DNA from 3 places in the Paenibacillus larvae subsp. larvae genome. Region 1 is predicted to be linked to each of the others. Evidence: a T-box and tRNA genes for the amino acid it is inferred to sense, from the RefSeq annotation. Region 1 holds a T-box; the other regions hold tRNA genes.
What was found. A T-box is a leader RNA that pairs with one kind of tRNA and senses whether it is charged. The one in region 1 lies ahead of BXP28_RS09850 (valine--tRNA ligase), so its partner is inferred to be a tRNA-Val.
Positions count from the first base shown of each region.

Region 1 (9,953 bases):
CACCGGGATTCCAGGAGGATTCCAAAGGTATTTCGTCCTCAACTACATGAAACTCTTCTTTTTCCAGAGGAATAACTGGCTGTTCACGCTTAGGTTTATGGGGAATCCGTTCACCGGTTCGGTCGAAACGAAACGTAATTCTACTTTTACTCATTATTCTCTCTCCCTTTTTTCATCTACTATATAAGTTGAATCAATATTCTTAGCAAACCTTGGCAAGGAAAAAGGAACCATTTGTCGAATAAGAAACAGATCAAGAATAGACAAGTGGGGATGACAATGGATAAACATACCGAACTGGCAAAAGTAACGGCAGCCATGCAACAAACCAAAGAGCGCCGAATGTATGAACGCTACCAAGCGATCTATTTGCATTTGAAAGGCACATCCATGAAGGCGATCGCTGACATTTTGAATCGAAACCGAATGACGGTGAGCAGTTACATTCATACGTACGAGAACGGTGGACTGGGAGCCTTGCAAATCAAGCATTCCTCAGGTGCTCCTACTCGGTTGACGAAGCAGCAGCAGGATCGCTTGAAACAAACCGTCGCCTATTCGGTTCCCCATGAGGTCGGCTTTACGGCAAAGCACAACTGGACGCTTGAACTGATTGCCACGTACGTGGAACGCGAATGGGGCCATTGCTATTCGCTCCGAGGCATTTCCAAGGTCATGGAGCGGCTAGGGCTCAGCTATACGAAACCGACCTACACGCTCGCAGCAGCAGATCCCAAGAAACAACGCCATTTCACCGAAACGACCTTTCCTGAACTGAAAAAAAGCTACTGAACGAGGAGATTGATCACTTGCTGTTCGAGGATGAGTCGATGATCCGGGACTACCAGGCGATTCAGAAGACCTGGTTCCTTCGCGGGAAGCAACGCATCATTCCAACCACGGGCAAGCATCGTGGGGTCAAACTGCTGGCCACGGTTGACTATGAAACGGGACACATCGTTTGGCAAGAAGATGAACAGTACACCGCTGAAACGTTTCTTTCCTTTCTTCAAAAGGTCATGGCGACTTATCCAACAGGGAAACTGGCTCTGGTTTTGGACAATGCCCGGATTCATCATGCAAAGCTGCTTCGGCCGTTTCTGGAAGCGCAAAAAAATCGGCTTGAGCTTGTGTACTTGCCTCCATACAGCCCTCAGTTAAATATCGTAGAAGGACTCTGGAAATGGCTCAAGTCCAGTGTGATCAATAACGTATTCTATTCGGCCGTTTCCGAAATCCGTCTGCGTGTCGGGCAATTTATGGATGAAATCATGAAGCATCCTCATGCCATTATTGACCGGCTGTGCGTGCGACTTTGATTGCTATTTTCTTTCGTTCAACTTATATAGTAGTAGATTATGAGCAGGAGAGACAAAATATGAATAACAAACAGGCAGTCCCTTAAAAGAACTGCCTGCTCAGAACCAGAGGCTAAAATCGTTTCTATAATTGGGATTGCTTCTGCTGTAGTGTTTTGGCCAGTGTGTCTGCAACTCTCCATATATTTCCTGCCCCCATGGTTATTACCAGATCTCCCGGTTTAACATGGTCGATCAAATGGGCAAGGACATCCTCACTCTTTGGCATATATTCTGCATTTGCATGGCTATTTTGACGGATCATGTCCACCAGTTTGGCAGAGCTTACGCCTTCAATCTGTTTCTCTCCTGCCGGGGAATAGATATCCGTTATGATAACTTCATCAGCCTCCCCGAAACATCGGCTGAATTGCTCGAACAGGAAGAAGGTCCGGGTATAACGCTGGGGTTGAAACACCACTATAATCCGTTTTCCTGTTGCCTTGGCCGCGGAAATAGTTGCCGAAATCTCTGTAGGATGATGTGCGTAATCATCAATAATCAGGATGTCGTTTATTTCCCCCATTACCTGGAAACGGCGCTTAGCGCCATGGAATTCGTGAATAGCAGCCGCTACCTGATCGAAAGTAAGGCCTGCTTCCAAGCAGATTATTAAAGTGGCAAGAGCATTGCACACGTTATGTTTACCCGGAACGGACAATTCGATCTTGCCCAGGTTTTCTCCCTTATATAGTACGGAAAATGAAACCTTCCGGTCTCCAAGATGTATGTCAACGGCTTGATAATCTGCATCCGATCCAATGCCGTAAGTAATAACTTCGCTTTCCACATAAGGGATCATTTCCCGGATGTAAGCATCATCTTTGCAGACAATGGCCTTGCCCCCGGGTTTAACTTGGCTGAGAAACTGGGCATAGGCTTTTTTCAAATTTTCAAAATTGCCTCCGTAATTCTCAAGGTGATCCGCTTCAATGTTGTTAACAAGCGCCAATGTAGGGTAGTACTGTAAAAAAGTACCGTCGCTTTCATCCGCTTCCGCTACCACATATTCACCCGTACCAGCCTTGGCATTGCTGCCAATATTCATGATTTCTCCACCGATAATATAAGTAGGATCCGCCCCGCATTTTTCCATGACTAGTGCGATCATGGAGGAGGTGGTTGTCTTTCCGTGCGCTCCTGCAACTGCAATCCCTTTGCGTTCATTCATCAGCCTGGCCAGCATTTGGGAACGGTGCAAAATGGGAATGTTTCGGGCTTCAGCCGCAACTATTTCCACATTATCTTTGGGAAGTGCAGTAGAATATACAACAAGATCCGCCCCTTCCACATGGCTCGCTTCATGCCCCAGATAGACCCGGGCTCCCTTTGCTATGAGCTTCTCAGTCAGTTCCTGCTGGGCAAGGTCCGATCCCGATACCTGATAACCCATTTCCAGCATTACCTTGGCGATGGCACTCATACCGTATCCGCCAATTCCTATAAAATGTACATGTTGATCTAAGGTGTTCATGCCGTTCTCACCATCCTTTTTCAGAGTGGGAATGATACAAAATCCAGGAACGAACATCGGAGATTAAGTATAGCGTACCGGATACAACCGCCAGATCATCCTGCTCTGTTTTTTGTTTAAGTAATTCCAAAGCTAGTTTCCAATCAGGTTCCACTATAAGTTCCACTTCTCTGCCGCTTTCCAGCATCCATGTACGGGCCAACTCGGCAAGATGGGCAGCTTCCTCTTTTTTATGGAAATCTGGTTCGGTAAGGATGAGAGTATCCACTATAGGGAGTATATGCCGAAAAAATCCGGTATGATTCTTTGTAGCCAGCATTCCCATCATCAGACGCAGTTTTTTGAATTTATACACACTTTTAAGTGTATGGACCAGAGCCTCCGCCCCTTCCGGGTTATGGGCACCATCCGCCAGAATGCGGGGATGCTGCGAAATGATTTCCATTCTTCCGGCCCAGGAGGTTTTTGCCATAGCCTCATACAAAATCTCATCTTCCACTACCAGGGCATAGTACTGCCGCAACACTTCAAGAGCCATCAAAGCAGCAGCCGCATTCTTCATCTGGTGAATCCCGTTCAAGGTTATCTTCACTTGAGAAAGCTTGCGGAATGGTCCTGCAAAGTCAAACTTCTGGCTGTTCTCTGCCGAAATGCCGGAAGCAATATCAAAGCTCTTTCCAAGCAGATATAAAGTAGACTTGTTATTTTTTGCTGTCTCCCTTATAACTTCAACAGCTTCCGGTTTTTCCGCCGTGCAGACCACAGGAATTCCTGCCTTGATAATACCTGCTTTTTCTGATGCGATTTCAGCCAGTGTCTCCCCTAATATCTCCGTATGATCGTATCCAACATTCGTAATTATGGTTATAACAGGATGCACAATGTTCGTGCAATCTAGACGTCCGCCAAGCCCCGTTTCCCAGACGACATAATCCGGAAAAGCAACGGTGGCATAATACAATATTGCCAAAGTCGTGCTTACTTCAAACATGGTCGGAGAACCAAGTTCCGTACAAGCCATTTCCTCAGCAATTGGTTTCAGGCGATTCGCAAGCTGCACAAGCACCTGATCGTCCATATCCTGCCCGTTATATTGAATACGGTTCGTAAACTTCTCCAGATAAGGGGAGGTAAAGGTTCCGACATCATATCCGCTGTTCATGAGTACACTTGTCAAAAAGGCGCAGGTCGAACCTTTACCGTTCGTACCGGCCACATGAATAAATTTCAGCCTGCGCTCAGGATGACCAAGCATTTCCATAAACCTCTCCATTCGTGCCAGGCCCGGCTTGATCCCGAAGGGAACCAGCCCGACAATCCATTCCACAGCTTCCTCTGCTTTCTGAAAAGGGGCGGAATGTGTGTTGAATATGTTTTCCATCGATTTCATCCCTTTATGATATGAATGCCAAACAATGTTTGGTTAGGTGCTTGTACTCGTCTTGAATAAAATTATCCTTTCAGCTCTGCCAGCCGAGCAATTACTTTATCACGTTTTTCGGAATAATCCGCCAGCTTCGCTTTTTCCTCTTCGATGACTTTTTCAGGCGCCTTAGCCATAAATCCTTCATTCGCAAGTTTCTTCTCGATTCTTGCCACTTCCCCGTGCAGGGTTTGAAGCTCTTTTTCGAGGCGTGCAATCTCCTGGGCGATATCGATAAGACCTGCCAGCGGCAAGAACAGCTCTGCACCGGTTACTACCGCTGTCATCGCTTTATCCGGAGAAGCAAGTGCTTCAGATATTTCCAGAACAGAAGTATTACAGAAGCGTCTGACATATTCCTCATTCTTATGGAGAATGTTCAGATTCTCCGCATCGGAAGGCTTGATCAGCAGTTCAATTTTTTTGCTCATTGGGACATTTACTTCCGCACGAATGTTGCGTACAGCGCGAATCAAATCCATAAGAAGTACCATCTCGCGAACGGCATCCGGCGCTTCAAAGCGGTCATCCGGATGCGGCCAGGCTGTTCTGGTGATCGTTTCTCCCTCATGAGGAAGATGCTGCCAGATCTCTTCACTGATAAACGGCATGAACGGATGAATGAGGCGCATTGTATGGTCCAGAACATATACAAGGACTGACTGGGTTTTCTTCTTGGCCTGCTCGTCATCCCCATATAAAGACAACTTACTGAATTCAATATACCAGTCGCATAAATCATCCCAAATAAAATTGTACAAAAGACGGCCGGTTTCCCCAAACTCGTACTGGTCCAGGAGCCGGGTAACGTCACGGGCAGTTTCGTTAAAACGGTGCAAAATCCAGCGGTCAGACGTGCCCAGTTCCCCGCCGAAATCCAGGTCTTCCATATTGAAACCTTCCAAATTCATCAAAGCAAACCGGGAAGCATTCCAGATTTTATTCGCAAAGTTACGGGCCTGCTCTACACGTTCCCAACGGAAGCGGAGATCCTGCCCCGGGGTACTGCTGGTAGACAGCATATAGCGCATGGCATCGGCCCCGTATTGCTTAATAACCTCAAGAGGATCAATTCCGTTGCCAAGTGATTTGGACATTTTGCGGCCTTCCGCATCCCGGACAAGACCGTGAACCAGAACATCTTTAAATGGAATTTGTCCGGTGAATTCCAGACTACTAAAAATCATCCTGGCTACCCAGAAATAAATAATGTCATAACCGGTTACCAGCACGTTGGTCGGAAAGTAACGCTTAAGATCATCTGTTTGTTCCGGCCAGCCCAATGTTGAAAACGGCCACAAGGCAGAGCTGAACCAGGTATCCAGTACATCTTCATCCTGCCGGATATCGTTACTTTGGCAATGCTGGCAGCAGGTAACGTCTTCCCCGGAAACTGTTACTTCCCCGCAGGAATTACAATACCAGGCCGGAATACGATGCCCCCACCATAATTGGCGGGAGATGCACCAGTCACGGATATTTTCGATCCAATGCAAATAAATCTTCTCAAACCGGTCTGGTACAAAATGTACGCCTTTATCAGACTTTTGTACTTCAATTGCTTTCTCGGCGAGCGGTTTCATTTTAACAAACCATTGGGTAGACAAGTAAGGTTCAACAACCGCCCCGCTGCGCTCACTGTGTCCTACTTGATGAATATGCTCCTCAATGCGGATCAGCACGCCTTGTTCCTTCAAGTCCGCCACAATTTTTTTGCGGCAAACAAAACGATCCATGCCCTGATAAGGACCTGCTTCCGCGTTCATTTTACCGGATTCATCCATCACCAGAATTTGCGGCAGATTATGACGGTGTCCTACCTCAAAATCGTTCGGATCATGGGCAGGTGTGATCTTAACTGCTCCGCTCCCAAATTCTTTATCCACGTACTCATCCGCAATTACCGGAATCTCCCGGCCAACGATTGGCAGAACCAGCGTCTTGCCAACCATGTCTTTATAACGTTCGTCTTCCGGATGTACAGCTACCGCCGCATCCCCCAGCATGGTCTCAGGACGGGTAGTGGCAACAGTAATTGAACCGCTTCCGTCTTTAAGCGGGTATTCCAAATGGTACAAGTTCCCTTGTATTTCTTTGTATTCCACTTCAATGTCGGACAGAGCCGTTCGTGCAGCAGGGTCCCAGTTGATAATATATTTGCCGCGGTAAATCAAACCTTTATCATACAGTTTTACGAATACTTTCCTGACAGCTTTGGACAGCCCCTCATCCAGGGTAAAGCGTTCGCGGGAAAAGTCCAGAGAAAGCCCCATTTTCCCCCATTGCTCCCGGATCGTTCCGGCATATAACTCTTTCCAGTCCCATACTTTCTCCAGGAAAGCTTCACGCCCGAGATCATACCGGCTTACTCCCTCTTCTCTCAGTTTCTGTTCCACTTTGGTTTGTGTGGCAATACCGGCATGGTCGGAACCGGGAAGCCATAAAGCATCATATCCCTGCATCCGTTTAGCACGGATAATAATATCCTGCAAAGTGAAATCGAGTGCATGCCCAATATGCAGCATCCCCGTCACGTTTGGAGGAGGAATAACGATCATATAAGGCTCCCTTTCCGGATTTTGCCCGGCTTTAAAAAAACCTTTTTCAATCCAGTAATCATACCATTTTTTCTCCGCCTGTGAAGGATCGTAAGTTGTCGGCATCGAAACGGTTTGTTTGTCATTAGCTTCTGTCATCCTGACGTACACCCTCCATTCTGTTTCCTGCTTGTAAGAATAGCTTTCCGGCATACAACCAGCTAATTGGACACGGCATCCTGCAATCAAAAAAACCTTCCGTCACAAAGGACGAAAGGTCTGACTTCCGTGGTACCACCTTCATTTCAGTGTGAAAACCGCCCATTTCTTGCTTAAAAAAACGGATTCACCCTGACACTTCAAGCAGGTAACGGCTGCAGGCCGGTAAGCGCTAAAGGTTTTCAAAGAAATCCTCTTCACGTTTACAACTCCGGGGTGACTTCAGCAAGATGCTTCCTACGGAACTTCTCAGCGCAGCAGCTCCGCTCTCTTTAAGGGCTATCCTACTTACTACTCCCCTTCTTCGTTCTTAACATTTAATATCCCCTCTGGATATAATCCACATTTTATACTAGCTGAATTCCCCTGTCCAGTCAATCTTTTATGGATCGGGATCGCTTATCACCAGCATATCCATATCGGACCCTGTCATAAACTAGCAATGAGCCTTTTTTTGATCAAAGTCACGGAAAAAATTAGCAAGGGAGTAGGTGGGAACAGACAATGCAAAAGTGGTGGTACAAATTCAGGTACACGATCCGTGGGGTCTTGTTTCCGATAATTTGTCTTCAATTTATCCGTACACTCATACTACCAAACAGCTTCGATGTATTTCTCCTGTTTATCCTGTTCTTGTTTTACCTGGGCTTTCTTTTCGAAGTGTATTGAAACAATCAAAATGAAGCCCGCAAAGCCCCGGTTTGGAGGAACCCAATGCCCGGGGCTTAACTTTTACTTTGGTATATATAAAATTTGCCCGGCGGATACTTCCTGATCCGACAGACGGTTATGAAGCTGAAGCTCACGCAGATTGATGTCATATTTTTTTGCTATGTCTTCCAGTGTCTCCTCCTTTTGTACAATACACATTTTCACTTTACGGAAAGGCTGCTCAGATTCCGAATTTACAAACAGGCGTTTCCATTCGAGAGCATCTGCACGGGGAACCTCATCTTCAAAATCCGGCTGCGTTCCCCCATTGGTGTCCTCTTCCCTTTCATTAGACTGCCCTCCACTGGAATGGACATAACCTGCAGCATCATCAAGTTGTTTTCCCGAAAAGGCCACCTTAAGTTCCTTCGGTTCTTCCGCTTTCTCTTCTTCCTCCTTTTGGACAGCAAATTCACCAGATTCGGCTACAGAATCAAATGAAATCGCGGTAGGTTCCCGTTGAAATTCCTCAGAAGACTCTTCTGGTTGAGGTTCTGCTGATAGGAACACTTCTTTTTGCGGAACCTCTTTTTGCAGAAAGGAAGTATTCTTGGAAGGCCCCGTGGAGGAAACCGGGGACTGTTCCTCTTCTTTAATCCGCTCCTGCTGCGGGGCTGCCTTTTCTTCCGGTTCCCGATTTACTGCCTCCGTCTTTCGTTCGGGAGTTACCGGTTCTTCCTGCAGAGGAGCAAATTCCGGTTTTTCTCCTTGCGGGGTTTGCCTGTTATCATTCTGGTGAATGAATACAAGTTCCTCTTCTTCGGGCCATACATCGGCCTCCTCTTCCTGATGGGAAAGTACTTCAACCCCATGAAGCGACAGTATTCCTGTTACATTAAGGCTCCGGGAAGACAGCAAGTCAATATCAAAATTTTCAATTTCAACCAATACATCGTCGGCCCTCTTGATCCGGTTCAAAGGCAATGAGATTTCTACTGGTATGTAATGTTCAAGATGGCGCTGCCCTTCATTTCCGTCCCCTATGTAACTCCCTGTAAGAATTAGATTTCCCTGCAAAACGGCCTGATCCTCTGCCGTCATCACCTGGATTTGTGGAATCAGCTCCACATCTTCCAATTCAAGGATATCGGCAGCATCTTCGGCGAGATGGATACGTTCGTAAATATCAAATCTAAGCCCTGTTTGCTGATCCGTCATAAGTTTTACGTCCTCCCTTCAGGAGATCGTTACGATCCCTCCAAATGACTCCACTGGCTTCTTCATATCTGTATCATTATATGGGTAAAGAAAGGACGGCATGACTATATTTTCGTCTCAGCCTTCAGTTTTGCATATAAGGCGGTAAAATCTCCCGGCCATGGTGCTTCTATCCTCAAATCCTCCCCCGTGATAGGGTGAGAGAAAGAGATCCGCTCCCCGTGCAGGGCCTGCCTGGAAATTAGTGCGGTATTCCCCCGTATAGCGAATCCCCCAAAAGAGGATGGCCAATATGACTAAGATGGACGCGAATCTGATGAGTACGTCCGGTTTCCAAGCTTAAATGGAGCAGTGCTGCCTGTTCTAGCTGTGCAGCTACAGCATAGCGGGTTACAGCATGTTGTCCTTTAAGGGTTACTCTTCTTTTGGACTTATGATGACGGTCACGCCCGATTGGCAAATCTATGACTCCTACCGTCGGTTCGATACACCCTTCCGCCAAAGCCGCATACTCCCTTCTGACCGTCTTTAGCCGCATGCCTTCGTCCAGCAGCAGGTGACTCCATTCATTTTTCGCATATAAGACAGCACCCGTTGTTTCGGCATCAAGTCTGTGAATATGCCGGACCCTGCACCTTTGCCCCTTTCTTCCTGCGGGATGTGCGGAATTTTGACCTCCATCCACGAACCTTTTCTGGTCCAGCTGATCATCGTTTGCTTCCCCTTTGTCTGCTTCTCCATACGATTATCCCGAGGAAAAGGATAAATGCACCTATCATGATCCATAAATCAATGGGAACATCCAAAATAAAATATCGCTTCATGTCGCCTTTCGTTCCTTTCCGGACTGCTTGATCCAATGTCTTATTCCAATTCTTATTGTAACAAAAATGAAATCTCTATTTAAACCTGGTATGCTATCATAGGAAAATAGCCTTTCCAGACAAAAATCAGATGATTCCACCAGAACATATAGGAGAGAAGCAAATTGAATATTTCTTTGAGAATTCTTAGTAATACTAAACAGCAATGGCAGAATTTTGGACGTATAAAAAAAACTCTCTTTGTCACTA
Region 1 covers NZ_CP019687.1:1,897,784-1,907,736, forward strand. Annotated here, with positions in the region: gene BXP28_RS09830 (hypothetical protein) at 1-154, opposite strand, end outside; one part of gene BXP28_RS09835 (IS630 family transposase) at 274-777, shown strand; one part of gene BXP28_RS09835 (IS630 family transposase) at 780-1,319, shown strand; gene murC (UDP-N-acetylmuramate--L-alanine ligase) at 1,444-2,832, opposite strand; gene BXP28_RS09845 (bifunctional folylpolyglutamate synthase/dihydrofolate synthase) at 2,840-4,213, opposite strand; gene BXP28_RS09850 (valine--tRNA ligase) at 4,285-6,951, opposite strand; T-box leader at 7,056-7,325, opposite strand; gene BXP28_RS25760 (YszA family small membrane protein) at 7,516-7,680, shown strand; gene BXP28_RS09855 (LysM peptidoglycan-binding domain-containing protein) at 7,744-8,880, opposite strand; gene BXP28_RS09860 (RluA family pseudouridine synthase) at 9,122-9,565, opposite strand; gene BXP28_RS24190 (hypothetical protein) at 9,869-9,953, shown strand, end outside.

Region 2 (9,953 bases), 1.6 Mb from region 1:
ATAAATAATTCTAACAAAATCATAGCAAGTAATTGTTACATAAGTTTTAGGATTATTTTAACATATAGCTACAAATTTGTGTCGAATTTCGGTACTTTTTATCTATCATATAGACCAAATGGTATGATACTATCGTCATGTTTTTCCTTTTATCGGAAAATTAAATGAGTGAGTTTAATTTCGGCCGGGACTTCAGCCTATAACTTAAGTCCATCTGATTTACCTTCATCCGGAAACTTATTTATATTTTCTGTATTCACTTGAATGGAGGATTCTTTTCTCCTTTTTACAAATTGGGTTTGAATTTTTTTTCTGATTTTTGACAATTTAAGGCAGTATTCACGCATTTATTTCCGAGGAAATATTATCCAACAATATTTGTCTTTCAAAGCATCTTTCCAAAAGGAACTTTGATTTGTGCTATGATATAACAAAAGAAACGAAAGTCCTCTATTTTATTTCGGCTGCTGATTTATTTTTTGTTAACTTGAGTTACTCAATTTCATAATACAACTGGTGAGCACTTAATAGAGAAGATATAGATAGATACGGTCCAGATTTATCTATATCTTGTACCCGTTCCGATGGATATCTAAGTTATGAAATGGATTCGACTATCAGTTTATGAACTTAAGGAGGTTATTTTTAATGAAATTAACAGTAAGAAATAAAGAAATGTACATAATTGATGAGGGAGAGGGTCCAGCATTGGTTTTCCTTCACGGTTCCCCTTTTGAGGGGAGCATGTGGATTAATCAACTGGATTATTTTAAATTGTCTTACAGGGTAATTGCACCTGACTTTAGAGGAATGGGACAATCTCAAGACTCCAAGCATCCATTTTCATTTGAAGAATTAGCCGAGGATATACTTGCTTTGCTGGATAATTTGGGTATTGTCCAATTTGTTTGCTGTGGTCTTTCCATGGGAGGATATGTTGCATTTTCCTTATGGCGTAAAGCGCCTGAGCGAATCCTGGCGTTTATTCTGACGAATACAAGACCGGATGCGGACACAGTCGAAGGCCAAACAAAACGATTGCATACAGCTGGGAACCTGCTTGAACATGGCTCCAACCAGTTAGTTGAGCAGATGTTACCAAACCTTGTTGCCGCGGATACTAAAAAAGATAATCAAAAACTGGTACAAGATATCCAAAACATGATTCTGTCCATGGACCCGGCCGGTTTGGCACACATCAGTCTGGCTATGGCATTTCGTGAGAGTTCGATTCAGGATTTATCTTCCATTTCTGTTCCTGTCTTAATCGTAGCCGGAACCGAAGACCCTATTACTCCTCCCGATGTGATGCAGCGAATGGCGGATAAAATTCCTGATTCCCAATATGTTCAGATAGATAAATCCGCACATCTGACACCTTTGGAGCAACCTGGCTGGTTCAATAAACAGGTAAAGTCCTTTCTAAAGCAAATGTTCCAATAATAAGGGTAATGAATGCTGCTAGTAAAAAAGAAATCAAAACAAATTGGAAACAAAAAATAACAGAATTATTCTTGAAAAGAAATGCAGTGGAATTGGGTATATAGAAAAAGCAAGTGCAGGGTAATAGCTGCACTTGCTTTTTGAATTATGCCGGTGAAGGGACTTGAACCCCCACTCTCTTGCGAGAAACGGATTTTGAGTCCGTCGCGTCTGCCATTCCGCCACACCGGCTTACTGGCGTGCCCTAAGAGATTCGAACTCCTGACCTTTTGATTCGTAGTCAAACGCTCTATCCAGCTGAGCTAAGGGCACTTACTATTCGATAGAACTGGTGCCGAAGACCAGACTTGAACTGGTACGGTAGTCACCTACCGCAGGATTTTAAGTCCTGTGCGTCTGCCGATTCCGCCACTCCGGCGTAAATAATGGAGGCGCCACCCAGATTCGAACTGGGGGTAAAGCTTTTGCAGAGCTCTGCCTTACCACTTGGCTATGGCGCCTTAGGATGGAGCGGAAGACGGGGTTCGAACCCGCGACCCTCGCCTTGGCAAGGCGATGCTCTACCACTGAGCCACTTCCGCATTAAACTGGGGGTATAGGATTCGAACCTATGCATGACGGAGTCAAAGTCCGTTGCCTTACCGCTTGGCTAACCCCCAACAGGACTATATGGGGCGATCGAAGGGAATCGAACCCTCGAGTGTCGGAGCCACAATCCGATGCGTTAACCACTTCGCCACGACCGCCATAAAACTTTGGCAGGGGCAGCAGGAATTGAACCCACACTAACGGTTTTGGAGACCGCTGTTCTACCTTTAAACTATGCCCCTATAATATGGTGGAGGCTGATGGATTCGAACCACCGAACTCGTAAGAGAACAGATTTACAGTCTGCTGCGTTTGGCCACTTCGCTAAGCCTCCACATTATAAAACTATGCGATGGTGCCGGCGAGAGGACTTGAACCCCCAACCTACTGATTACAAGTCAGTTGCTCTACCAATTGAGCTACACCGGCTGGTCGCTATGGTGGCTCGGGACGGAATCGAACCGCCGACACGAGGATTTTCAGTCCTCTGCTCTACCGACTGAGCTACCGAGCCTCAACTTATTTCCAGAACTTCCATGACATCATGATTCATGGAATAGAATGGCGGAGCTGACGGGATTCGAACCCGCGGTCTCCTGCGTGACAGGCAGGCATGTTAGGCCTCTACACCACAGCTCCATATTGCGGGGGCAGGATTTGAACCTACGACCTTCGGGTTATGAGCCCGACGAGCTACCGGACTGCTCCACCCCGCGGCAATTAACCTTAGAAGCAAGCGTATCTGCTAATCGCTTATGCCTATCTTCCGGGTTAAATTATGGTGGACGCTGACGGGATCGAACCGCCGACCCTCTGCTTGTAAGGCAGATGCTCTCCCAGCTGAGCTAAGCGTCCATATAAAGCAATGTGAGTTCAATTATATTAGGTTCTCACTGCTTTGTCAAAAGAAAAATTATACATGGTGACCCGTAGGGGATTCGAACCCCTGTTACCTCCGTGAAAGGGAGGTGTCTTAACCCCTTGACCAACGGGCCGGATATATAATGGCGGAGAGAGAGGGATTCGAACCCTCGAGACGCTTTTGGCGCCTACACGATTTCCAATCGTGCTCCTTCGGCCAACTCGGACACCTCTCCATTGGCTCCCCGAACAGGGCTCGAACCTGTGACAACTCGATTAACAGTCGAGTGCTCTACCAACTGAGCTATCGGGGAATAGGATTTTTCGAAGCATTACTGCCTCGGTCAGGCTGCGAGAAAATATCCTGCCTTAGAAAAGGCATGCAGCTTGAACCAGCCTCTTGCACCCTGAAAACTAGCAGCGAAGCAAAGTGTACTTAGAACAGTTGTTTCTTTAGGATAAGCCCTCGACCGATTAGTATTGGTCAGCTCCACGCATTGCTGCGCTTCCACCCCCAACCTATCTACCTCGTCGTCTTCAAGGGGTCTTACTACTTGGGAAATCTCATCTTGAGGCGGGCTTCACGCTTAGATGCTTTCAGCGCTTATCCCTTCCGTACATAGCTACCCAGCTGTGCTCCTGGCGGAACAACTGGTACACCAGCGGTACGTCCATCCCGGTCCTCTCGTACTAAGGACAGCTCCTCTCAAATTTCCTGCGCCCACGACAGATAGGGACCGAACTGTCTCACGACGTTCTGAACCCAGCTCGCGTACCGCTTTAATGGGCGAACAGCCCAACCCTTGGGACCTACTTCAGCCCCAGGATGCGATGAGCCGACATCGAGGTGCCAAACCTCCCCGTCGATGTGGACTCTTGGGGGAGATAAGCCTGTTATCCCCAGGGTAGCTTTTATCCGTTGAGCGATGGCCCTTCCATGCGGTACCACCGGATCACTAAGCCCGACTTTCGTCCCTGCTCGACTTGTAGGTCTCGCAGTCAAGCTCCCTTCTGCCTTTGCACTCTTCGAATGATTTCCAACCATTCTGAGGGAACCTTGGGGCGCCTCCGTTACTCTTTAGGAGGCGACCGCCCCAGTCAAACTGCCCACCTGACACTGTCCCCGAACCGGTTCACGGTCCCGGGTTAGAACTCCGATACGATCAGAGTGGTATCCCAACGCTGCCTCCACCGAAGCTGGCGCTCCGGCTTCTTAGGCTCCCACCTATCCTGTACAGATCGTACCAAAGTCCAATATCAAGCTGCAGTAAAGCTCCATGGGGTCTTTCCGTCTTGTCGCGGGTAACCTGCATCTTCACAGGTATTAAAATTTCACCGGATCTCTCGTTGAGACAGCGCCCAAGTCGTTACGCCATTCGTGCGGGTCAGAATTTACCTGACAAGGAATTTCGCTACCTTAGGACCGTTATAGTTACGGCCGCCGTTTACTGGGGCTTCGGTTCATAGCTTCGGGCCTTAAGCCCTAACCACTCCCCTTAACCTTCCAGCACCGGGCAGGCGTCAGCCCATATACTTCGCCTTGCGGCTTCGCATAGACCTGTGTTTTTGCTAAACAGTCGCTTGGGCCTATTCACTGCGGCCCCCTCGAGCTATTCACTCTACCGGGGCACCCCTTCTCCCTAAGTTACGGGGTCATTTTGCCGAGTTCCTTAACGAGAGTTCTTCCGCGCGCCTTAGAATTCTCTTCTCGCCTACCTGTGTCGGTTTGCGGTACGGGCACCTGCACCTGGCTAGAGGCTTTTCTTGACAGTGTGAGATCAAGACCTTCGCTACTGCTATTTTCACTCCCCGTCACAGCCCGGCTTTCATCGTGTGCGGATTTGCCTGCACACCAGCCTCACTGCTTGGACAAGCACTTCCATCAGCTTGCGTCCCTACCCTACTGTGTCACCCCATCGCTCATAGCGGTGTTTGGTGGTACAGGAATTTCTGCCTGTTGTCCTTCGACTACGCCTTTCGGCCTCGCCTTAGGTCCCGACTTACCCTGAGCGGACGAACCTTCCTCAGGAACCCTTAGGCTTTCGGCGGATCAGATTCTCACTGATCTTTTCGTTACTCATACCGGCATTCTCACTTCCAAGCGCTCCAGCTGTCCTCACGGTCAACCTTCTATGCTGCTTGGAACGCTCCCCTACTGCCCTTAATTAGGACCCATAGCTTCGGTGGTGTATTTAGCCCCGTTACATTTTCGGCGCAGAGTCACTCGACCAGTGAGCTATTACGCACTCTTTAAATGGTGGCTGCTTCTAAGCCAACATCCTGGTTGTCTGTGCAACTCCACATCCTTTCCCACTTAACACACACTTGGGGACCTTAGCTGATGATCTGGGCTGTTTCCCTCTTGACAATGGATCTTAGCACTCACTGTCTGACTCCCGGGCACCGAGTGGATGGCATTCAGAGTTTGACTAGACTTGGTAACCCTTGGCGGGCCCCGCACCCAATCAGTGCTTTACCTCCATCACTCTAACCCGAGGCTAGCCCTAAAGCTATTTCGAGGAGAACCAGCTATCTCCGAGTTCGATTGGAATTTCTCCGCTACCCCCACCTCATCCCCGAATTTTTCAACATTCGTGGGTTCGGGCCTCCAGTGAGTGTTACCTCACCTTCACCCTGGACAGGGGTAGATCACACGGTTTCGGGTCTACGCCTGCATACTTCCAAGCAATACAAAGTATTGCTACTTCGTAAGCTTATGCTTTGCCCTGTTCAGACTCGCTTTCGCTGCGGCTCCGGCTCTTCACCTTAACCTTGCATGCAAGCGTAACTCGCCGGTTCATTCTACAAAAGGCACGCCATCACCCTGATTTCCCGAAGAAAATCATAGGGTTCTGACTTCTTGTAAGCACACGGTTTCAGGTTCTCTTTCACTCCCCTCCCGGGGTGCTTTTCACCTTTCCCTCACGGTACTGCTTCACTATCGGTCGCTAGGGAGTATTTAGCCTTGGCAGATGGTCCTGCCGGATTCCGACGGGGTTTCCCGTGTCCCGCCGTACTCGGGATCCACCTTGGAGAGAGCAGACTTTCAGCTACAGGGCTGTTACCTTCTGTGGCAGGCCTTTCCAGACCTCTTCGCCTAATCTGCTCCTTTGTAACTCCGTATAAGGTGTCCCACAACCCCAGTGAGCAAGCTCTCTGGTTTGGGCTCCTCCGCTTTCGCTCGCCGCTACTGACGGAATCACGATTGTTTTCTTCTCCTCAGGGTACTTAGATGTTTCAGTTCCCCTGGTCTGCCTCTTCACTTCCTATGGATTCAGAAGTGAGTGACTGCGCATAACCGCAGCCGGGTTCCCCCATTCGGACATCCCCGGATCAAAGTCTGCTTACGACTCCCCGGGGCATATCGTTGTTCGCCACGTCCTTCTTCGGCTCCTAGCGCCTAGGCATCCTCCGTGTGCTCTTACCAGCTTAACCTATGCTTTGTATTTCTTTGAAGGGCTTTCGCTGCACCTGAATGTTTTCAATCACACGTAAGGTGAACATTCATCTGCAAAGTCGCTCACTTCAAACGAAACACTTCGCTTTATACTAAGGATGTTCTAAGTTCTCGCTTTGTTTCGCTATCTAGTTTTCAAGGTACAAGTGCGTTTTGTGTAAACAAAACACCGTAGATGGTGGAGCCAAGCGGGATCGAACCGCTGACCTCCTGCTTGCAAGGCAGGCGCTCTCCCAGCTGAGCTATGGCCCCAAACTCCATCAAAACTGACAACGAGTGAGTAAAGCCTTCTTGTACATTTCTGTACTCCATAGAAAGGAGGTGATCCAGCCGCACCTTCCGATACGGCTACCTTGTTACGACTTCACCCCAATCATCTACCCCACCTTCGGCGGCTGGCCCCTTGCGGTTACCTCACCGACTTCGGGTGTTGTAAACTCTCGTGGTGTGACGGGCGGTGTGTACAAGACCCGGGAACGTATTCACCGCGGCATGCTGATCCGCGATTACTAGCAATTCCGACTTCATGCAGGCGAGTTGCAGCCTGCAATCCGAACTGAGATCGGCTTTTGAGGATTGGCTCCGGATCGCTCCTTCGCTTCCCGTTGTACCGACCATTGTAGTACGTGTGTAGCCCAGGCCATAAGGGGCATGATGATTTGACGTCATCCCCACCTTCCTCCGGTTTGTCACCGGCAGTCATCTTAGAGTGCCCACCTCTGCGTGCTGGCAACTAAGATCAAGGGTTGCGCTCGTTGCGGGACTTAACCCAACATCTCACGACACGAGCTGACGACAACCATGCACCACCTGTCTCCTCTGTCCCCGAAGGAAAAGGTCTATCTCTAAACCGGTCAGAGGGATGTCAAGGCCTGGTAAGGTTCTTCGCGTTGCTTCGAATTAAACCACATACTCCACTGCTTGTGCGGGTCCCCGTCAATTCCTTTGAGTTTCAGTCTTGCGACCGTACTCCCCAGGCGGAATGCTTACTGTGTTAACTTCGGCACCAAGGGTATCGAAACCCCTAACACCTAGCATTCATCGTTTACGGCGTGGACTACCAGGGTATCTAATCCTGTTTGCTCCCCACGCTTTCGCGCCTCAGCGTCAGTTATAGGCCAGAAAGTCGCCTTCGCCACTGGTGTTCCTCCACATCTCTACGCATTTCACCGCTACACGTGGAATTCCACTTTCCTCTCCTACACTCAAGTCTCCCAGTTTCCAGTGCGAACCGGGGTTGAGCCCCGGGCTTAAACACCAGACTTAAAAGACCGCCTGCGCGCGCTTTACGCCCAATAATTCCGGACAACGCTTGCCCCCTACGTATTACCGCGGCTGCTGGCACGTAGTTAGCCGGGGCTTTCTTCTCAAGTACCGTCACTCCAGGGGCAGTTACTCCCCTGGCCGTTCTTCCTTGGCAACAGAGCTTTACGATCCGAAAACCTTCATCACTCACGCGGCGTTGCTCCGTCAGACTTTCGTCCATTGCGGAAGATTCCCTACTGCTGCCTCCCGTAGGAGTCTGGGCCGTGTCTCAGTCCCAGTGTGGCCGTTCACCCTCTCAGGTCGGCTACGCATCGTCGCCTTGGTAAGCCGTTACCCTACCAACTAGCTAATGCGCCGCAGGCCCATCTGTAAGTGACAGGTTGCCCCGTCTTTCATGACTTCTTCATGCGAAGAAACCAGCTATCCGGTATTAGCTCACGTTTCCGCAAGTTATCCCGGTCTTACAGGCAGGTTGCCTACGTGTTACTCACCCGTCCGCCGCTAACCTGGCGTCTCCCGAAAGAAACACAAGGTCCGCTCGACTTGCATGTATTAGGCACGCCGCCAGCGTTCGTCCTGAGCCAGGATCAAACTCTCCAATAAAGTTGTTTCTTTATCGAATGAGCTGATTGCTCAACTATACTTTGCTGACGAGAATTTCTTCTCTTAGTCACTTTGCGTGACCCGCTTTATCACTCGTTGTTCAGTTTTCAAAGGACAATCATGTGAGTTAATCTCACATTTCGTGTCAGCCACTCTCGCAGCGACTTCTTTAATATAACACATCTAATCATCTAATTGCAAGCTTTTTTTATTTCCATTTACTATGAAACAAAAAAACTAATAGAGTTTGATGATAGTGTTTGCTGCCGTTCCCGGCGGCGAAATATAATTTACCATAGACCCATCAGAGAGTCAACCCCCTATCAGATTCTTTTCCCTTTAGCGGAATCATCCAAATCCGCCGTTCTTACATATCTGATCAAAAGCTCTGTTAAATCCTCATCTCTTGGAACGAAGACCTCCTCAATCAGTCCCCGCTTAACCAGTTTATGAACAACTATTGGAATCAGGTTCCGAACTTCCTGTAAATCGGTTAATTGTTGTAATTCAGTCATACTCCAGGTCTCTTGACGTTCCTCCATTAAAGCGAGAAGCGGTTTGCAGCACTTTTCCATTTTGGACATGACAGAAAATTCACAAGCCAAAAGTACAAGTTCAACACGCTGTTTTATTGTTTCTTTACTCATAGTTAGTTCTTCATAGAGCTTATAGACACCGGGGTTCACCTGCTTAATTCGTCCCCAGATGCCCAGATCCGGATGCTCCCCCTCTTCAATCAATACGATTTGGGCCCAATGACGGAGAGCTTCAAGAATATGCTGATAGGAATCCATTTGCTGCCCTTGCAGGCTATACCGCTTTCCCTGTACATATTCATTTAAAAACTGGGCAAATTCGACAAATAGCTGCCACTCCCGGATTTGCTCCGGAAGGTCTAAAAGAGTTTGCCGCAATCCGCCCAGGTTTCCATAGCGGTCCAGAATAATCTCCCCCTTTAATAACGAATTCCTGATTTCAATATAAGAATTTGTAAAAAGAAACACTTTCATCTCCTCAATATTTATCCATCTTTCTTGTATACGCTTCCCGTCTTTTATATAATGGATAATAGATTTGCAATTCCTTAGATTGCCATTAGAGACAATAAACAGAAGTTTATCCGCACCGTCATACATAGGAGGATTTTCCTTGCCAGGTTGAACAACAAGAACCCCCTCAATTTGATTATTAAGCTTGTATTTGAGAGCCAACGGTTCGATCATTTTTCGTTCATTCCTCCCCGGCGGAATTCCTTAATGATAACTTCTACAATTTGTAGAAGTTTCCTGCTCTTTTCAGTGATAAATCTTATCCAAAATATAAGGAAAGAAGTGACTTCTTGTGAGATTCAAATCAAGCAAAGTGAATGAATTTCGCCTGTGGGGCCTGCTGCTGACAATGGGTGGGATGATGCTTATGATTCTTGGTCTTGCCGGCGTTGTATTTAATTGGGGCCCGATCGGCAAAATGATAGCTGTCGTATGCATGGTTATCGGTATGCTCAGCATGATGGGCAGCATGGCTATCTATTTCTGGGCGGGAATGCTCTCCACTTCGGCCGTTTCTCTAGATTGCCCTGAATGCGGAAAACGAACGAAACTTTTAGGTAAAACGGACCGTTGCATGTTTTGTAAAACAATCCTTACTTTTGATCCGCAATATATACCCGGAGAAAATGGTAATCCCGATCCGCTTCCGCAAAAGAACTCTCCGGATCAGACAGAAAAAAACCTTC
Region 2 covers NZ_CP019687.1:321,462-331,414, reverse strand. Annotated here, with positions in the region: gene BXP28_RS01835 (alpha/beta fold hydrolase) at 649-1,443, shown strand; tRNA gene BXP28_RS01830 (tRNA-Leu) at 1,592-1,674, opposite strand; tRNA gene BXP28_RS01825 (tRNA-Arg) at 1,679-1,755, opposite strand; tRNA gene BXP28_RS01820 (tRNA-Leu) at 1,773-1,861, opposite strand; tRNA gene BXP28_RS01815 (tRNA-Cys) at 1,870-1,943, opposite strand; tRNA gene BXP28_RS01810 (tRNA-Gly) at 1,950-2,024, opposite strand; tRNA gene BXP28_RS01805 (tRNA-Gln) at 2,031-2,102, opposite strand; tRNA gene BXP28_RS01800 (tRNA-His) at 2,114-2,189, opposite strand; tRNA gene BXP28_RS01795 (tRNA-Trp) at 2,200-2,273, opposite strand; tRNA gene BXP28_RS01790 (tRNA-Tyr) at 2,280-2,365, opposite strand; tRNA gene BXP28_RS01785 (tRNA-Thr) at 2,385-2,460, opposite strand; tRNA gene BXP28_RS01780 (tRNA-Phe) at 2,470-2,545, opposite strand; tRNA gene BXP28_RS01775 (tRNA-Asp) at 2,594-2,670, opposite strand; tRNA gene BXP28_RS01770 (tRNA-Met) at 2,674-2,747, opposite strand; tRNA gene BXP28_RS01765 (tRNA-Val) at 2,811-2,886, opposite strand; tRNA gene BXP28_RS01760 (tRNA-Glu) at 2,952-3,026, opposite strand; tRNA gene BXP28_RS01755 (tRNA-Ser) at 3,037-3,128, opposite strand; tRNA gene BXP28_RS01750 (tRNA-Asn) at 3,131-3,206, opposite strand; rRNA gene BXP28_RS01745 (23S ribosomal RNA) at 3,347-6,327, opposite strand; tRNA gene BXP28_RS01740 (tRNA-Ala) at 6,526-6,601, opposite strand; rRNA gene BXP28_RS01735 (16S ribosomal RNA) at 6,664-8,218, opposite strand; gene BXP28_RS01730 (nucleotidyltransferase-like protein) at 8,542-9,441, opposite strand; gene BXP28_RS01725 (DUF2614 family zinc ribbon-containing protein) at 9,560-9,953, shown strand, end outside.
Region 2: it encodes a tRNA-Val, which carries the amino acid that the T-box ahead of BXP28_RS09850 (valine--tRNA ligase) is inferred to sense. The anticodon was not compared.

Region 3 (9,953 bases), 1.1 Mb from region 1:
ATGGAAGTGCTTGTCCAAGCAGTGAGGCTGGTGTGCAGGCAAATCCGCACACGATGAAAGCCGGGCTGTGACGGGGAGTGAAAATAGCAGTAGCGAAGGTCTTGATCTCACACTGTCAAGAAAAGCCTCTAGCCAGGTGCAGGTGCCCGTACCGCAAACCGACACAGGTAGGCGAGAAGAGAATTCTAAGGCGCGCGGAAGAACTCTCGTTAAGGAACTCGGCAAAATGACCCCGTAACTTAGGGAGAAGGGGTGCCCCGGTAGAGTGAATAGCTCGAGGGGGCCGCAGTGAATAGGCCCAAGCGACTGTTTAGCAAAAACACAGGTCTATGCGAAGCCGCAAGGCGAAGTATATGGGCTGACGCCTGCCCGGTGCTGGAAGGTTAAGGGGAGTGGTTAGGGCTTAAGGCCCGAAGCTATGAACCGAAGCCCCAGTAAACGGCGGCCGTAACTATAACGGTCCTAAGGTAGCGAAATTCCTTGTCAGGTAAATTCTGACCCGCACGAATGGCGTAACGACTTGGGCGCTGTCTCAACGAGAGATCCGGTGAAATTTTAATACCTGTGAAGATGCAGGTTACCCGCGACAAGACGGAAAGACCCCATGGAGCTTTACTGCAGCTTGATATTGGACTTTGGTACGATCTGTACAGGATAGGTGGGAGCCTAAGAAGCCGGAGCGCCAGCTTCGGTGGAGGCAGCGTTGGGATACCACTCTGATCGTATCGGAGTTCTAACCCGGGACCGTGAACCGGTTCGGGGACAGTGTCAGGTGGGCAGTTTGACTGGGGCGGTCGCCTCCTAAAGAGTAACGGAGGCGTCCCAAGGTTCCCTCAGAATGGTTGGAAATCATTCGAAGAGTGCAAAGGCAGAAGGGAGCTTGACTGCGAGACCTACAAGTCGAGCAGGGACGAAAGTCGGGCTTAGTGATCCGGTGGTACCGCATGGAAGGGCCATCGCTCAACGGATAAAAGCTACCCTGGGGATAACAGGCTTATCTCCCCCAAGAGTCCACATCGACGGGGAGGTTTGGCACCTCGATGTCGGCTCATCGCATCCTGGGGCTGAAGTAGGTCCCAAGGGTTGGGCTGTTCGCCCATTAAAGCGGTACGCGAGCTGGGTTCAGAACGTCGTGAGACAGTTCGGTCCCTATCTGTCGTGGGCGCAGGAAATTTGAGAGGAGCTGTCCTTAGTACGAGAGGACCGGGATGGACGTACCGCTGGTGTACCAGTTGTTCCGCCAGGAGCACAGCTGGGTAGCTATGTACGGAAGGGATAAGCGCTGAAAGCATCTAAGCGTGAAACCCGCCTCAAGATGAGATTTCCCAAGTAGTAAGACCCCTTGAAGACGACGAGGTAGATAGGTTGGGGGTGGAAGCGCAGCAATGCGTGGAGCTGACCAATACTAATCGGTCGAGGGCTTATCCTAAAGAAACAACTGTTCTAAGTACACTTTGCTTCGCTGCTAGTTTTCAGGGTGCAAGAGGCTGGTTCAAGCTGCATGCCTTTTCTAAGGCAGGATATTTTCTCGCAGCCTGATCGAAGCAGTAACGCTTCGAAAAATCCGGTTTGGTGACGATAGCGGAAGGGAACCACGCGTACCCATCCCGAACACGGCCGTTAAGCCTTCCAGCGCCGATGGTACTTGGACCGAAGGGTCCTGGGAGAGTAGGACGTTGCCAAGCTGTATACCTGCGGGCATATAGAACCTGCTTGGGTCATTTCTAATGGAGAGGTGTCCGAGTTGGCCGAAGGAGCACGATTGGAAATCGTGTAGGCGTCAAAAGCGTCTCGAGGGTTCGAATCCCTCTCTCTCCGCCAGTTTTATTCGGCGGCGTAGCTCAGCTGGCTAGAGCGTACGGTTCATACCCGTAAGGTCGGGGGTTCAAGCCCCTCCGCCGCTATACAATCTTAATAAGGCCCGTTGGTCAAGGGGTTAAGACACCTCCCTTTCACGGAGGTAACAGGGGTTCGAATCCCCTACGGGTCACCATTATATGGACGCTTAGCTCAGCTGGGAGAGCATCTGCCTTACAAGCAGAGGGTCGGCGGTTCGATCCCGTCAGCGTCCACCATATTCGTAATAATTAAATCGTCGCGGGGTGGAGCAGTCCGGTAGCTCGTCGGGCTCATAACCCGAAGGTCGTAGGTTCAAATCCTGCCCCCGCAATATGGAGCTGTGGTGTAGAGGCCTAACATGCCTGCCTGTCACGCAGGAGACCGCGGGTTCGAATCCCGTCAGCTCCGCCATTTACTTTACCAACCCTTTTGTCATGTGGCGGTCGTGGCGAAGTGGTTAACGCATCGGATTGTGGCTCCGACACTCGAGGGTTCGATTCCCTTCGATCGCCCCATAACTTTTTTTGGGGGTTAGCCAAGCGGTAAGGCAACGGACTTTGACTCCGTCATGCATAGGTTCGAATCCTATACCCCCAGCCACATATGAGAGCCATTAGCTCAGTTGGTAGAGCACCTGACTTTTAATCAGGGTGTCGAAGGTTCGAGTCCTTCATGGCTCACCAGTTTTACAACAAGATCAGACACAAATTTCATAATTTGCGCGTGTGGCGGAATTGGCAGACGCACTAGACTTAGGATCTAGCGTCTCTGACGTGGGGGTTCAAGTCCCTCCACGCGCACCATTTGCGGAAGTGGCTCAGGGGTAGAGCATCGCCTTGCCAAGGCGAGGGTCGCGGGTTCGAATCCCGTCTTCCGCTTCACGTGCCCTTAGCTCAGCTGGATAGAGCGTTTGACTACGAATCAAAAGGTCGGGAGTTCGAATCTCTCAGGGCACGCCATTTTTATGTCGGGATGTAGCTCAGCTTGGTAGAGCACCTGGTTTGGGACCAGGGGGTCGCATGTTCAAATCGTGTCGTCCCGACCATATATAGATGTCCCAGTAGCTCAGCTGGATAGAGCAACGGCCTTCTAAGCCGTGTGTCGGGGGTTCGAATCCCTCCTGGGACGCCAGTGATTACCGAATCTTTCATTAGCTTGTGGGCTAAGAAAGGTTTTTTTATTTTGTTCTAGTTTAAAATGGACCCCCATTTAATAAATTAGCGTGGCCTGTTTTAGTATTAACAAGCTGAGACTGTGTTTAAAGCCCCTAAAAATCCTTGAGAGTGCTTGATTTATACCATTGCCAAGCTTGTCCATATTGTCTAAAATAAGATTAGGATAAAAGGTTTTTTTCAAGAAGAATCTACTTCATCCGGTTTGTCGTGTCCATTTCTTGTGTACCGTAAGCCGGACAATTATCACCAGGTTGTATGCTTGTTTATTTTTAGAAAAGAGGAAATCCTAAATTCCACTTAAGTGCGTGATTTTCTTTTCTTTTCACGATTCGCTGTGGTAAAATACGCTTTAGTGAGGTTAAACGGAAAAAGGTTTCAGAAATTGATGGAAACATATTTGCCTTCTCTACATACGATAAAAAAGACCGTAGATGCGGGAACATCCACGGTCTAACACAATAGATTGCCTTCAAGGGTAATCAGCTTCAATCATTGGGACGAAGATAGACCTCCTTGAGCCGCAAAGTCAAGGGAGGTCTACTTCTTTTTCTGCGAAAGGATCAGGACGACTAAGCTCGCGAAGGAAATCATCAGCGTCAGTGCGTCTTTCACTTCCACAGGGCATCACCTCCTGATTTGAGGTTAGCCGACACCCTTGAAACTTACTCTATTGTATGATTATTATATCACCAAGCTGGGAAAAGTTATAGAAATTTTTTCCATATTCTGCGTTTTTACCAGTCTTTTCTTAGCGAAAGAAGCTCCTTCAGTTCATCTGTATCCAATTCAGTGATCCAATTTTCCCCTTGGCCCACAATTTGCTGGCTTAGGCCGAGCTTCTGTTCGATCATCTCGTCAATCCTCTCTTCCAGAGTTCCCAAAGTTATAAATTTATGGACCTGCACATTTCGCGTCTGACCAATCCGGTAGGCCCGGTCCGTGGCCTGGTTTTCTACGGCTGGGTTCCACCAGCGGTCAAAGTGGAACACATGGTTTGCCGCTGTCAGATTGAGTCCCGTTCCTCCTGCTTTAAGCGACAGGAGAAAAACATAACGCTGCTCATCTTCAGGTAATGTAAGATCTTGAAAGCGTGCTATCATCTTATCCCGATCTGCTTTCGAGGAACCCCCGTGCAGGAAAAGTACAGGGTGTCCAAGCTCCTGCTCCAGTACGTGCTGGAGCAGAAAACCCGTGTCCACGAATTGGGTGAAGATAAGGCATTTATCACCTTCGTCACGAAGCTCGTGAACCATTTCAACCAGACGATCAAGCTTGCCGGACCGCTGCTCCCATGGCCCGCCCGGCCGTTCTTTGAGCACGAGGGCGGGGTGATTACAAATTTGTTTTAGCTTTGTTAAAGCAGCGAGAATGATACCGCGCCGTCCCATACCGCCAGCCTGATTCAATCTGTCGAGCATATCATGGATATAGTTTTCATACAGCGAAGCTTGTTCCGCAGATAGAGTAACAAATGTTTTGACTTCGTTTTTATCGGGCAGATCCAGTTGAATAGCCGGGTCTTTCTTAATACGGCGTAATAGGAAGGGCCTAATCAGTTTTTGCACCTGATTAATGGATTTCGTATCCTGTATTCGTTCAATTGAATGAACATACCGTTGGGTAAATTCCCTTTGGGTACCCAGGTAACCGGGATTAAGGAAATCGAAGATAGACCATAGTTCCGTCAAGCGGTTCTCAATGGGGGTACCGGTCAAAGCTATCCTATGGTGCCCCTTCAGCTTACGGATCGAGGCGGCCTGTTTGGTATAGGCATTTTTGATGTTTTGTGCCTCATCCAGACAAATTGAGTCCCAATATACGGTGCTGAGTTCTTCTTCATCTAGGTGAGACAACGTATATGAGGTCAGAACCAGATCGGTTGCGGATACCGCCTGCTCAAAAGAGACCCCTTTCCGCCGGTTAGGGCCATAATGCAGATGTACATTTAGTGAAGGAGCAAACCGCTTGAGTTCCATTTGCCAATTACCCAGGACGGATGTAGGACAAATGAGAAGGGAAGGAGAGGAGAGGCCTCCGTCTTCCTTTGCTTTTAATAAGTAGCTGATCCATTGAATGGTTTTTCCAAGTCCCATATCATCGGCCAGACATCCTCCAAGCTGCAGCTGTCTAAGAAAATGCATCCAGGAAATTCCCTCCGACTGATAAGGCCGCAGAGTCCCGCGAAACCCTTTGGGAGTGGAAATACCGGGAATTGAGGCCGCATGCGTCATACGGTCGATCAGCTGGCGTAAATGGTCTGTCACCTCCACTTCAAGAAGAAGCCGCTGTTTAGTTTTATCAGCTTCCCCGGAAACAGGAACTTGGTCTTCTCCTTCAAGAAGATGAAGTTCAAGTACATCCTTCAAAGTAAGACCTTTTTGCTTCTTCATTCTTTCGACCATCTGCTCCATCTGTTCGTAAAGCCCCGGATCGATTTGTACCCAGCGACCCCTGATTTGTACGAGATTGCGCTTTTCTTCCAGTAGCCTGAGGAATTCCCCTTCGGTCAGTTCAAGGTCTTCTATAACTAGTTTCCAGTCAAACTCCATTAGCTGCTTAAGCCCAATCAGAGATTCTCTGGCGGCTCCGGCCTGGCCTTTTAGCTTAGCTCTCATACGGGGCTTTATTCTTCTAATTCGTTCCCACCATTCAGGCAAAAAGATGGAATAGCCGGCTTCTACCAACCGCAAACTCCCTTCAGTCAGAAAACGCCAGGCTTCGTCCGTAGAAAGCTGCTTTTTCAAAGAATAAGGCTTTTTATCTTCCCTTAGCCAAGGAAGCATCATTATCCATTTCTTCGTGTCTTTTTGTACCCTGATTTGATGATCAATCCATTCTTTGGGTAAAGAAATTTCTTCTATGGCAGGCTTGCCATTTTCTTCGACGGTCCGAATTATAGCAGGATTGTCACGATCCTGCAGAATAATATCAAGTTTCCAGTTATCCCGATAGGCAGGTTCATTCAGTTTAAGACAAATCCGGAAAGGGAGCCGATTCTTTTTCCATCCAATTGCCACAAGCCAATCCTCTTCATCCATCCAGGCCGTTACCGGTGAGAGGCCTTGCCGAAAGGAAAGTTGTTGTTCCAGTTCCTTAAGTACGGATTTTCTGCTTCCGTCTTGATCGATCCATTCCGGAACAAGTCGGGCCAGCCACGCAGAAGTATCTTCAAAGGAGGGTTGATGATCAGGAGACAAGTTTATTTTCCACCCCAATGTCCCTTTTTTCCACTGCTCATAGTCCGGCATAAATTGCCCTGCTTCCAAAGCCGACAGGATATGAGGAGAGATTTGGATTAATTCTTCCGTTAGAGGTCCCCATTTAAGGGGAAGGTGCCTGGCACAGGAAGGGGCCGCAAAATAATCCAATGCCTCCAATGGAGTCAGAAGGAGTCCTTTTTTCTCATGCCATTCCAAGGTTTCAATGGTTGTTCCGTAATAGGAAGGGGCATGCCAGGCAAACAAAACATTTTTAAGATCAAAAGCATCCCATATTCCGCCGCTTCCCCGTGTTCCCCAAACAAAAAAAGCTTCGGACGCCATCCACTCCGCATGGACAACAAGCGTTCCGGTATCCATCATAGCACCCATTTTCCTTTCTTGAATTCTTCTTGAAAAGCCCTCAGCCGGGCATATTTATCCGATAGAAAAGTAATATACTGCTTCCATTGAAGTTCACGCCCTAATATCCGGTAATATTCCTGGAGCTCCTTTAAAAGACGTACGGCAATCTTATAAGAGGAACGGTTTTTCTCCAGGATTGCTCTCTCAATAGATTGGTGGTACAGGGGCAGCAAAAGCGCCGGATCTGTTTCTTCTACCGCTTTTAGTTCCATAGTATACAGATTAAGCGGCGATTCCTGATTGGACAGTTGTAGATCTACCCATTGCTGGTATCGCTTTGTCTGCAGCAGGTAGCCGGTATAGTAATAAAAAGAACGCGGAAGAAGAGATTCCATCACTTCTACCCATTCCTGATCAGAACCGGTATGCTTAGCCACCTCCATCCAGTACTGACAAAGCAAGCGGAAATCATCCTGAGAAGACTTTGTCATGGACGGCTTTAACCAACGTAACCAGTCCAATAAAACATCCCATTCCTGATGGGTACGGGCTTCCTCCAAATAAAAAAAGAAGTCAGAAGCCCGCCGTTCATGAAGATTGTCCAGGATAGAACAAGCCTTTTCCCATTCCTTGCGAATGACTGAGAAGTGGGCTAAGGCAATGCATAATACATCTTCCTGCCGGGGGTTTAGGGAATGGGAAGAGATGCGCCGTTCTCCCAATTGTTCTACTTCTCTTTGTTTTCTTTCCGGCAGGGTATCTTTCCACCACAACAGCCTGTATACGTATAACCAGTCAATGGGACTATTTATTTCATTTAAAGCAAAAGGGCCTAAAATACTCAAGGTTTCGGACCATTTATTATCGGCCTTTTTTATCCATGTCTCTGCTTTGGGTTCTTTAAACAGTTTTCTGAGTTTTGAAATAATGTCTGCCGATGTAGTCCGGCAATTTTGCTCGTGATAAGCAGAGAGATAAGTTGATTTGGTTTCCTCATAAAAAGTTTCCATTTTTCTTAAGATAAACACATATACATTTATTTGGTATATGAACTGGAGTTCCGGTTCCCATTTCTCCACTTCCGGAATTAAGGTTTCCTGGACCTGTGAGGCAAAAGTGTCGAAAGACTGCTGATGGGTCACGGCGAAACCATGAAACTTGGTTTCAAACCATTCGTGCCATTCACCTATCGTTTGTCGGGAAGTGAGTTTTGCAGACCGTTCCGCTTTGCGGGCTTGCTTTAAGCTCTGCGACCGCTGCGTCCTCCGTTTCGTTTGAATAGCCTGTTTCAGTTCTTGTAAAAGCAGCTCGGGTCTGCCAAAAGAAGAATATAAGGAAAAAAGCACAGCAGCCATGTGGGAACAAGGCTTTTCCTCTGAGCATATGCATGAGCTGCCGGTTAAACGGGAGAGCGGAATATGAACCTTATAATCCTTCTGTTCCTGTACTTTAGCCTCCAGAGCTCCCTTCTCCAAGGTAAGTACTTTCACATGCCCCCGGTGAAAATGATTCCAGCCTAATTCCAAGATAGAAGGATCATAATGGAGCTGTGCCTGCTTGATCAGTTCTTTCATTCTGTTTTTGGGAATATGCAGTTTCAGCATCCGAGCTTGTACCTCCGGGTATTGCTTTTCTTCTTATCATAGTAACAGATTTTTTCCTTTCATGCCCATTTAACAGCTTCGGTTTTTATCATTCGTTTTAATCCCTTTGAGAAACAAAAGGTTCAGATTTCCACCTAAAGTATGATAAAGTGTTAAAAGATGAATCCTGTAGAGGAACGATTGAAACGGAAGGGATGTAAAAAATGGGTGTGAAATATGGAAGGGAATATACAGATATCTTATTAGATCTGATGAAACATACGGAGTCGATAAAGGAAATTTATGATTGCTTTGACATGTCCAAGCAAGAATGGGGAGCTCTTGCCGGACAGGAGCGACTGGAATGCATCCGGACTTTTGCTGATGATGTATTTTACGGCCTTGGGGCAGAACCTGTCATTGAAGTAGGACGTGGAACCGTACAATATGATTCTTCCCGCCATCTTATCCAAATCCACAGCGGCCAGGTTACTTCTATTGTCCACCTTGTTTAATCAGGAGGAAAAGTATGGCGGAACCGGTGTTCAGGGCGGCGGGAGACTGACGCTGGATCATGCCGAAGCTCTGCTTCAGCAGCTATATGGTTATACTTCCTTCCGGGAAGGGCAAAAACAGATAATTTCAAGCCTGTTGAAAGGCCGGGATACGTTGGGGATTATGCCTACGGGCGGGGGGAAGTCGATTTGCTACCAGATTCCGGCTCTGCTGCTGGATGGGCTGACTTTGGTCATATCGCCTCTCATATCATTGATGAAAGATCAGGTAGATGCTTTAACATCTCTAGGTATTGAAGCTTCTTACATTAACAGTACACTGGACGCGGCTGAGGTAGGACACCGGATACGAAGGGCTATGCAGGGCAAAATAAAACTGCTGTATATCGCTCCGGAACGTCTGGAATCAGAGCGATTCCGCTCTCTGATGCAGGGACTTGAGGTTTCCTTTATAGCGGTGGATGAAGCACACTGTGTCTCGCAGTGGGGGCACGATTTTCGGCCGAGCTATCGGGCGATTACCCCATTTATTGGACAATTAAGGCGCCGTCCGCTTGTGGCGGCTTTTACCGCAACCGCTACTAACGAGGTTACACAAGATATCGCAGGTCTGCTTGATCTTAAACGCCCGGCCATTCATATTAACGGTTTTGCCAGGAACAACCTTTCCTTGAATATACTCCGGGGAGAAAATAAACGTGACTATGTCAGCCGGTATATTCAGGAGCACAGGCTGGAATCTGGAATTATATATGCCGCAACCCGTAAAGAAGTAGATGACTTATATACCTATTTGGGGCGCAAGAGAGTTTCTGTGGGCAAATATCACGCCGGATTGTCAGACGAGGAAAGAGCGATTAGCCAAGAGGCATTTTTGTACGACGATATCCGGGTAATGATTGCTACCAATGCATTTGGAATGGGTATAGATAAATCCAATGTTCGCTATGTCATCCATTATAATATGCCCAAAAATATGGAGGCCTATTATCAAGAAGCTGGGCGTGCGGGCAGGGATGGGGAACCTAGTGAATGTGTCCTGCTTTTTAGTGCCCAGGATATTCAGACACAGAAATTTTTAATTGAACAGACCCTGACAAACCAGGAACGGAAAACAAACGAATACAAAAAGCTGCAGACGATGATCGATTACTGTTATACGACCAAGTGTCTGAGAAATTATATTTTGCATTATTTTGGAGAGACCCATGCAGTGGAAACCTGCGGCAACTGTAGTTCGTGTAAAGATGAAAGAGAAGTGGAAGATATCACGATCGA
Region 3 covers NZ_CP019687.1:3,044,414-3,054,366, reverse strand. Annotated here, with positions in the region: rRNA gene BXP28_RS15925 (23S ribosomal RNA) at 1-1,429, shown strand, start outside; rRNA gene rrf (5S ribosomal RNA) at 1,569-1,685, shown strand; tRNA gene BXP28_RS15915 (tRNA-Ser) at 1,730-1,821, shown strand; tRNA gene BXP28_RS15910 (tRNA-Met) at 1,831-1,904, shown strand; tRNA gene BXP28_RS15905 (tRNA-Glu) at 1,919-1,993, shown strand; tRNA gene BXP28_RS15900 (tRNA-Val) at 2,000-2,075, shown strand; tRNA gene BXP28_RS15895 (tRNA-Met) at 2,097-2,170, shown strand; tRNA gene BXP28_RS15890 (tRNA-Asp) at 2,174-2,250, shown strand; tRNA gene BXP28_RS15885 (tRNA-His) at 2,279-2,354, shown strand; tRNA gene BXP28_RS15880 (tRNA-Gln) at 2,365-2,439, shown strand; tRNA gene BXP28_RS15875 (tRNA-Lys) at 2,447-2,522, shown strand; tRNA gene BXP28_RS15870 (tRNA-Leu) at 2,559-2,642, shown strand; tRNA gene BXP28_RS15865 (tRNA-Gly) at 2,646-2,717, shown strand; tRNA gene BXP28_RS15860 (tRNA-Arg) at 2,722-2,798, shown strand; tRNA gene BXP28_RS15855 (tRNA-Pro) at 2,808-2,884, shown strand; tRNA gene BXP28_RS15850 (tRNA-Arg) at 2,894-2,970, shown strand; gene BXP28_RS25245 (hypothetical protein) at 3,552-3,605, opposite strand; gene BXP28_RS15845 (DEAD/DEAH box helicase) at 3,749-6,595, opposite strand; gene BXP28_RS15840 (SWIM zinc finger family protein) at 6,592-8,181, opposite strand; gene BXP28_RS15835 (hypothetical protein) at 8,385-8,675, shown strand; partial or broken gene recQ (DNA helicase RecQ) at 8,722-9,953, shown strand, end outside.
Region 3: it encodes a tRNA-Val, which carries the amino acid that the T-box ahead of BXP28_RS09850 (valine--tRNA ligase) is inferred to sense. The anticodon was not compared.